Regions from separate parts of the Streptomyces sp. NPDC015532 genome, predicted to be linked through region 1. Evidence: riboswitches for the same ligand, from Rfam matches in the RefSeq annotation. Region 1 holds a riboswitch; each other region holds the start of a gene.
What was found. Region 1 has a riboswitch for cyclic di-AMP ahead of ACF07B_RS23960 (NlpC/P60 family protein). Riboswitches for the same ligand answer to the same signal wherever they lie in the genome.
Positions count from the first base shown of each region.

Region 2: it holds a riboswitch for cyclic di-AMP, as region 1 does, so the genes downstream of both, ACF07B_RS16935 (transglycosylase SLT domain-containing protein) here and ACF07B_RS23960 (NlpC/P60 family protein) in region 1, are expected to answer to the same signal.
Region 3: it holds a riboswitch for cyclic di-AMP, as region 1 does, so the genes downstream of both, ACF07B_RS14875 (transglycosylase family protein) here and ACF07B_RS23960 (NlpC/P60 family protein) in region 1, are expected to answer to the same signal.

Region 1 is NZ_JBIBSY010000008.1:93,300-96,564, reverse strand. Features, by position in the region: gene ACF07B_RS23960 (NlpC/P60 family protein) at 84-1,961, opposite strand; cyclic di-AMP (ydaO/yuaA leader) riboswitch at 1,969-2,140, opposite strand; gene ACF07B_RS23955 (hypothetical protein) at 2,640-2,870, shown strand; gene ACF07B_RS23950 (alpha/beta hydrolase) at 2,881-3,265, opposite strand, start outside.
Region 2 is NZ_JBIBSY010000004.1:552,216-555,480, reverse strand. Features, by position in the region: gene ACF07B_RS16940 (HAD family hydrolase) at 1-308, shown strand, start outside; gene ACF07B_RS16935 (transglycosylase SLT domain-containing protein) at 524-1,285, opposite strand; cyclic di-AMP (ydaO/yuaA leader) riboswitch at 1,291-1,449, opposite strand; gene ACF07B_RS16930 (CocE/NonD family hydrolase) at 2,144-3,265, opposite strand, start outside.
Region 3 is NZ_JBIBSY010000004.1:92,767-96,031, forward strand. Features, by position in the region: gene eno (phosphopyruvate hydratase) at 1-179, opposite strand, end outside; gene ACF07B_RS14875 (transglycosylase family protein) at 553-1,251, opposite strand; cyclic di-AMP (ydaO/yuaA leader) riboswitch at 1,256-1,449, opposite strand; gene ACF07B_RS14880 (transglycosylase family protein) at 1,633-2,502, opposite strand; gene ACF07B_RS14885 (cytochrome P450) at 2,817-3,265, opposite strand, start outside.

The DNA of each region.
Region 1 (3,265 bases):
CGGGCCCCGTCCTCGCGGACGGGGGCACTGCACGAGCGGCCGGTATGCCCCGGACGGCGGTACGCCCCCGTCCGGACCGGAGCTCAGACCGGACGTACGACGCTGTGGATGGCCGCCTGCCCGGCGTACGCGACCGACTCCTCGGCGATCCGCGCTCCGGGACTCGGAGCGTGGACCATCATGCCGTCACCCACGTAGAGACCGACGTGACTCACGTTGGCGTGGAAGAAGACCAGGTCACCCGGCTGCATGGCGCCGAGGGCGACCGCCGGGCCGACCTGTGCCTGGTCCTGCGTCGCGCGGGGGAGCATGACCCCGGCACTCTTCCAGGACGCCTGCGTGAGCCCGGAGGGGTCGTACGAACCGGGTCCGGACGCTCCCCACACGCACGGTCTGCCGATCTGGGCACGGGCGAAGGCGACCGCCTCGGCGGCCCTGCTGTCGGGTCCGACGACCGGCGGGGCGGCGGGCGCGACAAGACTGTCGATACTGAACCCGGGGTTCGTGTCGACGGCCGCTGGAGCGGCGGGCCACGTCTGTCGCTCGCCGGCCGGCCGCAGCGCCTGACGCCAGGCGTCGTCGGCCGACGGAGGCGCCGGCGGGCCGGCCGGAGGAGCGGGGGCCGGCTGATACGCGACGGGACCCGGCGCCGGCTCGTACGCCGGAGGCTGCGGCACCGGCTCACTCACCGGAGGCATCGGAGCCGGCTGGTACCCGCTGGGCCGCGCCGGCGTCTCGTACGCGAGGGGCAGGAGCACCGACGTGTACTCGGAGGGCGGGGGCGGCGGCTCGTACCCGAGGGGCAGGAGCACCGACCGGTACTCACCGGTCGGCGGCGCCGCCTCGTACGCCCGGGGCATGGACCCCGTATCGAAGACCGCGGGCATGGGCTCCGGCCGGGGTGCCGCGGGCTGGGGCGTCGGCTCGTACGGGGCGGGCTGGGGCGCCGCCTGGAACACGGGTGCCTGAGCGGCCGCCGGGAACGAGCCGGTCTGACCGACCAAAGGGAAGGATCCCGTCTGACCCACCGAGGGGAAGGATCCGGTCTGACCGACCGACGGGAAGGACCCCGCCTGGCCGACCGACGGGAACGAACCCGTCTGACCCACCGACGGGAAGGATCCGGTCTGGCCGACCGACGGGAACGAACCCGTCTGACCCACCGACGGGAAGGATCCGGTCTGGCCCACCGACGGGAAGGATCCGGTCTGGCCCACCGACGGGAACGAACCCGTCTGACCCACCGACGGGTAGGACGGGAGCTGGGGTTCCTCCACCGGCCGGTACTCGATCGCCGGAACCTGCGCGACGGGCATGCTCTGCCGTGCCGCGTGCCGCGCCATCAGCTCCTGCGCGGCGGCGAGCTTGCGCCGGGCCGTCTGCTTCTTGACGTGCAGCGAGGGCTTCGGTGAGGCGGCTTCCGGAACGGACCCCGCGGGAAGCGCCGCACGGCCCGCCGTGTCGGCTCCGGGCGCCGGGGCGCTACCGGCCGCCGGACCCGCGGTCAACTCCAGGACGGGGCGCGCGGCCGGCTCCGAAGCCGGACCGGCGGTCAGCTCCCGCATCGGGGCCGCGGTCAACTCGGCGACGGGCCGCACGATCTGCTCCAGCTGATACACCGTCGGAAGCTCCGCCGAGGGCCCCCTGGCACCCTTCGCGCCCTCCCTCGGACGGGCACTCTCGCCGCCGCGCGCCTGCTGCCTGTCGGCCGGAAGGATGGCGGGAGCCGAGGGTCCGAACCGGGAGCGTGCCCCGTCGTACAACTGCCGCATCAGATCTTCCTGGGCGGGATCGGAAACCTCGCCCCCCTGCCCGGCACCGCGTCGGCCCGGCCTGCGGGTGGAGTTCGCCAGGGCGCGGGTCCCGTTGAAGTTGCCGCTGGCGAGCTCCGCCTGGTCGTAGAGGGACGAGAGCCGTCGGGCGACTTCTTCGCCGCTGGGCGGGGTGCGTTCCGGCGCCATGGAGTAGTACTCCTTCCGTCGTCCGCCTACCGGGTTAGCTGTCGGGTTCGGGCGGACGATTCCGGAAGGTATGCCCTACGACCCCTGCCCCGAAAGGCAGTTGGCCGATTCACCCCAGGTTCGGTGGGTCCCCGGCTCCAGCCGCCACGGGGACGGGCAGGACTCGGCGGAGGCCGCACCGCCCGGCGAACTTCGCCGGAGGGAGTCGGGCGGCCCGGTCGCCAACTTAGCCATGTTGTGCACCGGATGTGAAGATCCACGTCCCAGATGTCCGATACATTTTCGTGACCTTCATCGCATCGCCTCGCAGCGCGACGGTGAGGACACGGGCCGTGCTCGAAAAGGCCGCTGAGCAAGGATGTTGGGCGACCTGGACCCGATGACCGTCCCGGCCCCGCCCCGGAATCCCGTTCGGCCGGCCCGCCCCGCTCCACTCCGATTCCCTTCCGACCACAGGGGAGTGACCCGTCCAGGTCCGCCGGTCAGCCGCCCAAGCGTCCCGGATGTGTCGAAAGCGTGCACAGAACTGGCGTTCCCTGGCATGTCGTTCGACATCGACGGCACCGTTTGGTCACACCTTGACCAGTTCTGGCCGAGCTGACCGGATCACCGCTGCGGCCACGCGCCGGCCGTACCGTCGAGCACGTCAGACCACGAGAGCGAGTCGAGGATCCCCACGTGCACGATGCGCCGATCTATGCCCAACTGATCTCCGAACGAGGCGACATACCGAGGCTCGTGCGAAGCGAGGCCCGTCGGCTGCAACGCGACTTCGAGTGGATCCTCAGCTGGGATCCGTCGACGGGCGCCCCGCTTCCCGCGTCCACCGCGCGGCCGGCGTCCGGCGGCCGCCGCTCCTTCTCCCCCACCCCGGATCCCGACGACCGGCTCGACACCCCGGCCCCCTGACGGCCGGCCGCTAGAGAACGTCGGGTTCGCCGCCCGGTCGTTCGGCGGGGAGCGGGTCGAGCCCGCCACCGATCCGGGTCACCAGAGCGGCGACCGTCGCACCCGTGGCCCTGTGCCAGGTCCGCGCGCGCCGGAGCATCGCGTGGTCACCGCCCTCGACCCGCACGGCGCTCGCGGAGGCACCCGCCTCCGCGGCCCGGCGGACGAGGGCGAACGACCCCGCGGGGTCGGTGACCCGGTCCCGGTCACCGTGCAGCACGATCACGCGCTTGTCCCGGAGGTGGGCCACCGGCTCACCCTCGGGGCACCAGGGCGCCAGCGCCACCACGGCCCGGACCTGAGGCGCGGCCGCGGCCCGCAGGGCGGCGCGCCCGCCCATCGAATGGCCCACGAGC
Region 2 (3,265 bases), on a different contig from region 1:
CGGCACGGGGAGTGGTCGGTTCGCTGGCGACGGTCACCATGTCCGGTCCCGGCACCGTCGAACTCCAGCCATGCGGGGTGACCAAGGCGACCGGACTGGCTCTCGCCGCGGCGCACCTCGGGCTCACCCCGGACGCCACGCTCGCGTTCGGTGACATGCCCAATGACATCCCGATGTTCGACTGGGCGGCCCGCGGTGTGGCGATGGCCAACGCCCATCCGGAACTGAAGGCGGTCGCCGACGAGATCACCCTGTCGAACGAGGACGACGGGATCGCGGTCGTGCTGGAGCGCCTCTTCGGCTTCTGACAAATCCCGTCTGCCCGGCGAGGCCAAAGGCCCCAGCGGTGCGGAGTGCGGCAGCGAGGCTCGCTGCCGCACTCGCGGACCCGCTTCCGCCGGCATGTTCGGAGCGCAGCCGGTGACGCGACCGCAACGCACCCGCCGACGGGCCGGGAGGGCGCCGTCGGCGGGTGCGGATGAAGACGTGGTGCGCGGTGCGGGGTGCGCGGTGCGGGGTGCGATCAGTAGGCGCCGTTGACGTTGTCCATCGAGCCGTACTTGTCGGCCGCGTAGTTGCAGGCCGCGGTGATGTTGGCGACCGGGTCGTAGATGTTCCACGACGTGCCGGCCACGTGGTACGCCTGGAACGTGGGGTCGATCACCTGGAGCAGGCCCTTGGAGGGGATGCCCGCGGCGGCGTTGGAGTCCCAGTTGTTGATGGCGTTGGGGTTGCCGGAGGACTCGCGGATCACGTTGCGGTGGATGCCGTCGTAGCTGCCCGGGATGCCGGCCTTGGCCATGACGTCCAGGGATTCCTTGATCCAGCCGTCGAGGTTGTTGGCGTACGTCTTGGCGGCGGCCTGGGTGACGGTGGTCGCCTTGGACTTGGCGACGGCGGTGGTCGCCTTGGCCGTGGTGCTGACGGTCGTCGACTTCAGCGTCTTCGTGCCCACGGTCAGCTTCAGGCCCGGACGGAGCAGGGCGGGGTTGTCACCGATGACCGCGCGGTTCGCCGCGTACAGCTTCTTCCAGCCGCCGCTCTTGGGGTACTTCTGCGCCACCTTGGACAGCGTGTCGCCGGCGACCACCTTGTAGGTGACGAGCTGCACGTTGGGGACCACCGCGGTGTGTGCGGCCTGCGGGGCCTGGGCCGGGGTGGCGGCGCTGGCGCCGGTCGCGCTCACGAGCGGGAGGGCGAGGGCGAGACCGCCCGTTCCGGCGGCGATCATGCCCCGGGTGATGACGTTGGTCTTCATGCGGCTGTGCTTGCCTCGTACGGGCATGACGAAAGTCCTCTCCGACGCCTGCGAGGTGAGCTGTCGGGTTCGGGCGGGAGATGCCCGGCCGCGCTGTGAGCGCGGCTTCACCCCAAGCCGGTCCGGTGTGCCCGGATCGGCGGCTTACCTGTGGTTCCCCCGCTCCTGCCGTGCGTGGGTCGATGGGTTGCCGGGCGGCGGCAGGATTCGGCGATCCGCCCGGGGTCGACCAGAACGTATGCGAGAGCACATGTCCGAAACAAGATGAGATTTGACCGCGAAGATCGCTTTCTCCTGGTTGATGCGCGGGTAAAAAGTCCGATTGCGCCGGAATTGGATCCTCAACTTGCCTTTGGCAAACGGGTTGGGCCGGGAGGGGTGCGCGTCGGGGGCCGACCTCGCCGGTGACTCAACTCACCAGACCAAAGAGCATCAAGGCGTCATGAGGGGGTAATTCGGGCATTGCGCTTGTGGTGGGAGTCGCCGCCGAGCCCTTCGCGGGGCGCCGAGCGGCCCTTGATGCGGCGGGAATTGTGGCGCGGGACACATGGGGGACGTGGCCGTCCGGCGGTGGGAGCGCCGCGTCTGCGCGAGCCAGAGCCGCCCGGACGCGAGCCAGAGCCGCCCGGACGCGAGCCGAAGCTGCCCGAGGACGCGAGCCGGACCCGGGCCGGTGGCCGGTGAAGTGCGCCTCGCGTCAACGGTGTTCGCCACGCGAGCCACACGCCACTGACCTGCCGCTGTACCGGCGCCGTCCTGTCGCTGTCCGGCCTCTGTCCGGCGCGCGGCGATACGCCGGCGCTCGCGCCGTGAGCGCGTCACGCCGGCCCGGGCATGGGGTGCGCGGGGGTCCGGGGGAGTGAACTCCCGTGCCCGTGAGCCCAGTCAGCCGGCTGTGCGCGGGATGCGCTTCTCCCAGGTCCGGTGGAAGACGACCTCGTCCCCGTCCTTGCAGACGAGCTCGTCGGTCGTGACGAAGTCCTGTGCGTCGCAGGTGACGGCGGAGACCGTCTCGACGCGGGCGTCCCACGGCAGGTCCGGGCGGTGCAGCCGGATCGACCAGGTGGAGTGGGCGCGGGCGGACAGCGGGTCCGTGGCGTCGATCGTGTACGTCTCCCGGGCGTCCTCCGTGCATTCGAGGCCGTCGGGGTACACGCGGGTGCCGCCGCGCCCCGGGTTCTCCTCCAGGCGCCAGGTCTGCGCGGCCACGTCGCGCAGGACCAGACGTCGGGGGCGCGGCTCGTCCAGGGTCGCGGAGACGGTCACGCCGAGGGGCTCGAACTGCTCCGGTTCCTCGAAGGCGACCGAGGGGTCCGACTCCGTTGCCCGTACCGGGAGTTCCAGGACGCTGCCGATCGGCTCCAGGGTGAAGCCCGCCTCCGAGCCCGGCTGGGGCCAGATCCAGGGCCAGTACGCGGAGGAGACGCCCAGCCGGATCCGGTGGCCCGCCGGGAACGCGTAGCCGATGGCGTTCAGGTCGAACACCACGTTCTCCGTGGTGCCCGGTTCCCAGGGGACCGCCCGGTCGGGGCCCTGGCGCGCCGAGAGGTTCAGGGCGCCGCGGGTGACGAGCGTGGACGCTCCGTCCGGGGCCACGTCGCACAGCCGGGCGATCACCTGGCCCCTGGGCGCCGCGGACGTCAGCCGCAGATTGACCCGGGGGCGGCCCAGCACCCAGATGTCCTCCGGCACCTCGAACTCGAAGCAGGCCGACCGTGCGTCCTCCTCCCGTTGGTCCGGCGGCAGGTCGGCCTCGTCGCCGGAAGGGGACAGCCGGCCCGCGTCGACCCCCGTGTGCTGCGGGGACCGCACCGGCAGCGGGGCGCCTTGGAGCGCGTACGCGACCGGGGTCACCGAGGGGGAGGGCCAGGCCGGGTCGCCCACCCAGCGGCCGGGGATCCGCGCGTACACCGTCGCCGGAGGGTGCGCGTCCATCACGTACGAGCGCAGCAGGGGGACGGAGAGCGCGTCCGTCTCCTTGTCCTTGAGCCAGTGGTCCCACCAGCG
Region 3 (3,265 bases), on a different contig from region 1:
CGGTTGGGGTCACCGTCGCGAAGCTCGATGGCCTCGAAGGCTCCGGTGGAGGCGCCGGACGGAACGGCGGCACGACCCGTGCTGCCGTCGTCGAGGCCGACCTCGACCTCGACCGTGGGGTTGCCTCGGGAGTCCAGGATTTCCCGGGCTACGACGACGTCGATGGACGGCACGAGCATCTCCTTATTGGGATGTGACGCGGGTACGCAGGACTCGGCAGCCCTGCGGGATGAGCCTAACCGGCCCACGGGGATCGGCCAGCCGATCGACCACCCCTTGAGCGGAACCGAGCGTACACATTGTTCCTGAACGGAACAAAAAAGGAAATGAAAAACCCCGCTCCGGCGCGTGCGGGGGAACACGCGCCGGAGCGGGGAGCCCGTGGGGACGGGGACCCTCACCGGGCCTTTCCCAAAAAGACCCGGTTCGGAAGGGGAACTGTCGTGCGTCTCGTACGCGAGCCGGAATCCGGCCCGGGAGCGAGCGCGCGCCGCCCGAGAGATGGTCGCCCTCCGCCGAAGGCGACCACACGGCACCGGCGCGCCGCGGCACTCAGCGCAGGTGCAGCTGCTGGCCCGGGTAGATGAAGTCGGCGTCGGCGACGATGTCCTTGTTCAGCTTGAACAGCTTCTGCCAGCCGCCCTTGACGTGCTTCTTCTCGGCGATCGAGCTGAGGGTGTCGCCCTTGACGACCTTGTACTCGCCGTCACCCTTCTTGACCTTCTTGCCGGTCGGGGTGGTGACGGTCTTCTGGGCGGCGGGGCGCTCCGCGGAACGGGAGGCGGGCTGCTCCGTCGTCCGGGTGGCGGGGGCGCTCTGCGAGCCGCTGGACGTGGAGGGGGCCGAGGGGGCCGCCGGGGCGGAGCCGCCGCCGTACGCGGCGCTCGACAGGCCCACGCCGCAGGTCGGCCAGGCGCCCTTGCCCTGTCCGGCGAGGACCTTCTCGCCGATGGCGATCTGCTGCGACTTCGAGGCCTGGTCGGCGGTGGAGGCGTAGGCGGTGCCGCCGTACGCGGCCCAGGTGGAGGACGAGAACTGGAGTCCGCCGTAGTAGCCGTTGCCGGTGTTGATCGACCAGTTGCCGCCGGCCTCGCACTGGGCGACGGCGTCCCACTCGGAGGCGGTGGCGGCGGAGGCGTTGCCGGCCGCCATCAGCGGAGCGGCGATGGCGACGCCGGTGACACCGGCGAGCGTGGCGACGCGGGTGGCCTTGTTCGGGCGGCGGTGCTTGCCCTTGCTGGAGAACAGCATGGAGAGATCCCCTCACCGACGCCTGCGAGGTGAGCTGTCGGGTTCGGGCCGGTTGAGTTGCCCGGCCGCGTTCCTTCGGTCCTGTCTCCAGGACGTCCGGCACGCGGCTTCACCCCAAGCCGTTCCCGGGTGTCTCTCAACTCCCGGGCCCGGCACTTACCTTGGGTCCCCCGCTCCTGCCTACGGCGCATGACGCGACGACTGTTCCCGTACGGCCGCTGGCAGGATTCGGCGTTGCGACCGTCGGAGCCCGCTGTGGCGAGCGGTCACGACCGTAAGCAGTCGATCGCCGGAAATTCAAAGACGATCAGGGCTTCTGAGACCCATCTCTCACTTGCGCCAAATGGGACATTCCACAGCGAACCATGACGCGAACTCCCGCTACTTTTGCACCGTTTCGGCCGTGTCCGCAATGCTCCGACCAGGTACGACGAGGCCGGGACCGCTGTCGGTCGGCGCCGTGTCCGCGGCGGGCAGGTCGGCCCAGCCGCCGTCGAGGCCCAGCTCGTCGGAAACCTTCCAGAGGTTGTCGATGACGTCCGCGACGTACGCGGTGTCCTCGGCGGCGCTCGCGGCATGCCGCCCGGCGGTGCTGTCGGCGCGGCCGGTCGCGCTCTCCGCGGCATCCCCGCCGCGGTGCCGCCCGGTGCCGGTGCTCGGGGCGTCGGAGGGGCTCGAAGAAGCCTCCTTCTGGCCCGGCTTGGCCGATTCGCCACCCTTGCCGGTCGCCGTGTCCGAGCCGTCGGAGCTCTGCGAGGCGCTGGGCTCCGCGGTACTGCCGGCCGCGTCCGAGGAGTCATCAGAACCGGACGAAGCAGACGAATCATCCGAAGGTGACGCACTGGGCGCCGTCGCCAGGCCGGACGAAACATACGAACCGGACTCGTCCTCGCCGTTCGAGGAATCGCCGGCCACGCCCGTGTCGACGCTGACGCCGGCCGAGTCCTTGCTGAGACCCGAGAGCGGCCCACAGGTCGGCCAGGCCGCGAGGCCCTTGGCGGCGAGCACCTTCTCGGCGACGGCTATCTGCTGCGAGCGGCTGGCCTGGTCCGCCCTCGGGGCGTAGTCGAGGCCGCCGTGCGCCTCCCAGTTCTCCTGGTCGAGCTGAAGGCCGCCGTAGTACCCGTTGCTCTGGTCGGCGCTCCACGCGCCACCGCTCTCGCACTGTGCCACCCGGTCCCAGGTGGTTCCGTCGGCCGCACTCGCGCTCGCCGCCGCGAGCAGCGGGATGACGATCGCCGATCCGGTCACCCCTGCGGCGACGATGAGTGCCGGGGCCTGACGAGGGCGACGGTGACGGCCGTTCCCGGAGAGCATACGAAGGCCTTTCGAGTGACAGCGGGGAATACCGCGGCCCCTGTGAACCAAGAAGCGCAGGCGCCGCGTTGATGGGTGAAGGTAGTCGCACTCGAACGCTGGTTACAAGTCGATGCAGTACAGATCACGCGAAGATCACAGATTTGATGGAGCATCATGTTCCGCTAGCCGCAAGGGCACTCCTTCCGGTATGCGGAAGAACCCCTTCGGCGAGGATGCCGAAGGGTCACCGATGGGCCGGTCCAGGCCTATTTGACCGGGGTGAACTCCACCGGAAGTGTGCGCAATCCACGCATAATGAGACCTCCACGCCAGCGCAAATCGGCCGATTCTCCGGCGAGTTGGATGTCCGGCAGTCGGCCGAGGAGCGTACCGAGCGCGGTCTGGCCCTCCAGCCGGGCGAGCGGCGCGCCCAGGCAGTAGTGGATGCCGTGGCCGTAGCCCAAGTGCTGAAGGTCACGTCGTGCGAGATCGAGCGTGTCCGGCTGTTCGAAACGTTCGGGGTCACGGTCCGCGGCCGCGAGCACCACGAGCACGGGGTCGCCGGCCGCGATGTCCTGCCCGCCGATCCGCACGTCCTCGGTGGCGAACCGCCAGGTGGCCAGTTCCACGGGGCCGTCGTAGCGCAGGAGTTCCTCGACACCCGTCTCCAGCAGCCCGTGCTCCCCGGCCGCGAGGGAGGCCTGGAGACGCTCCC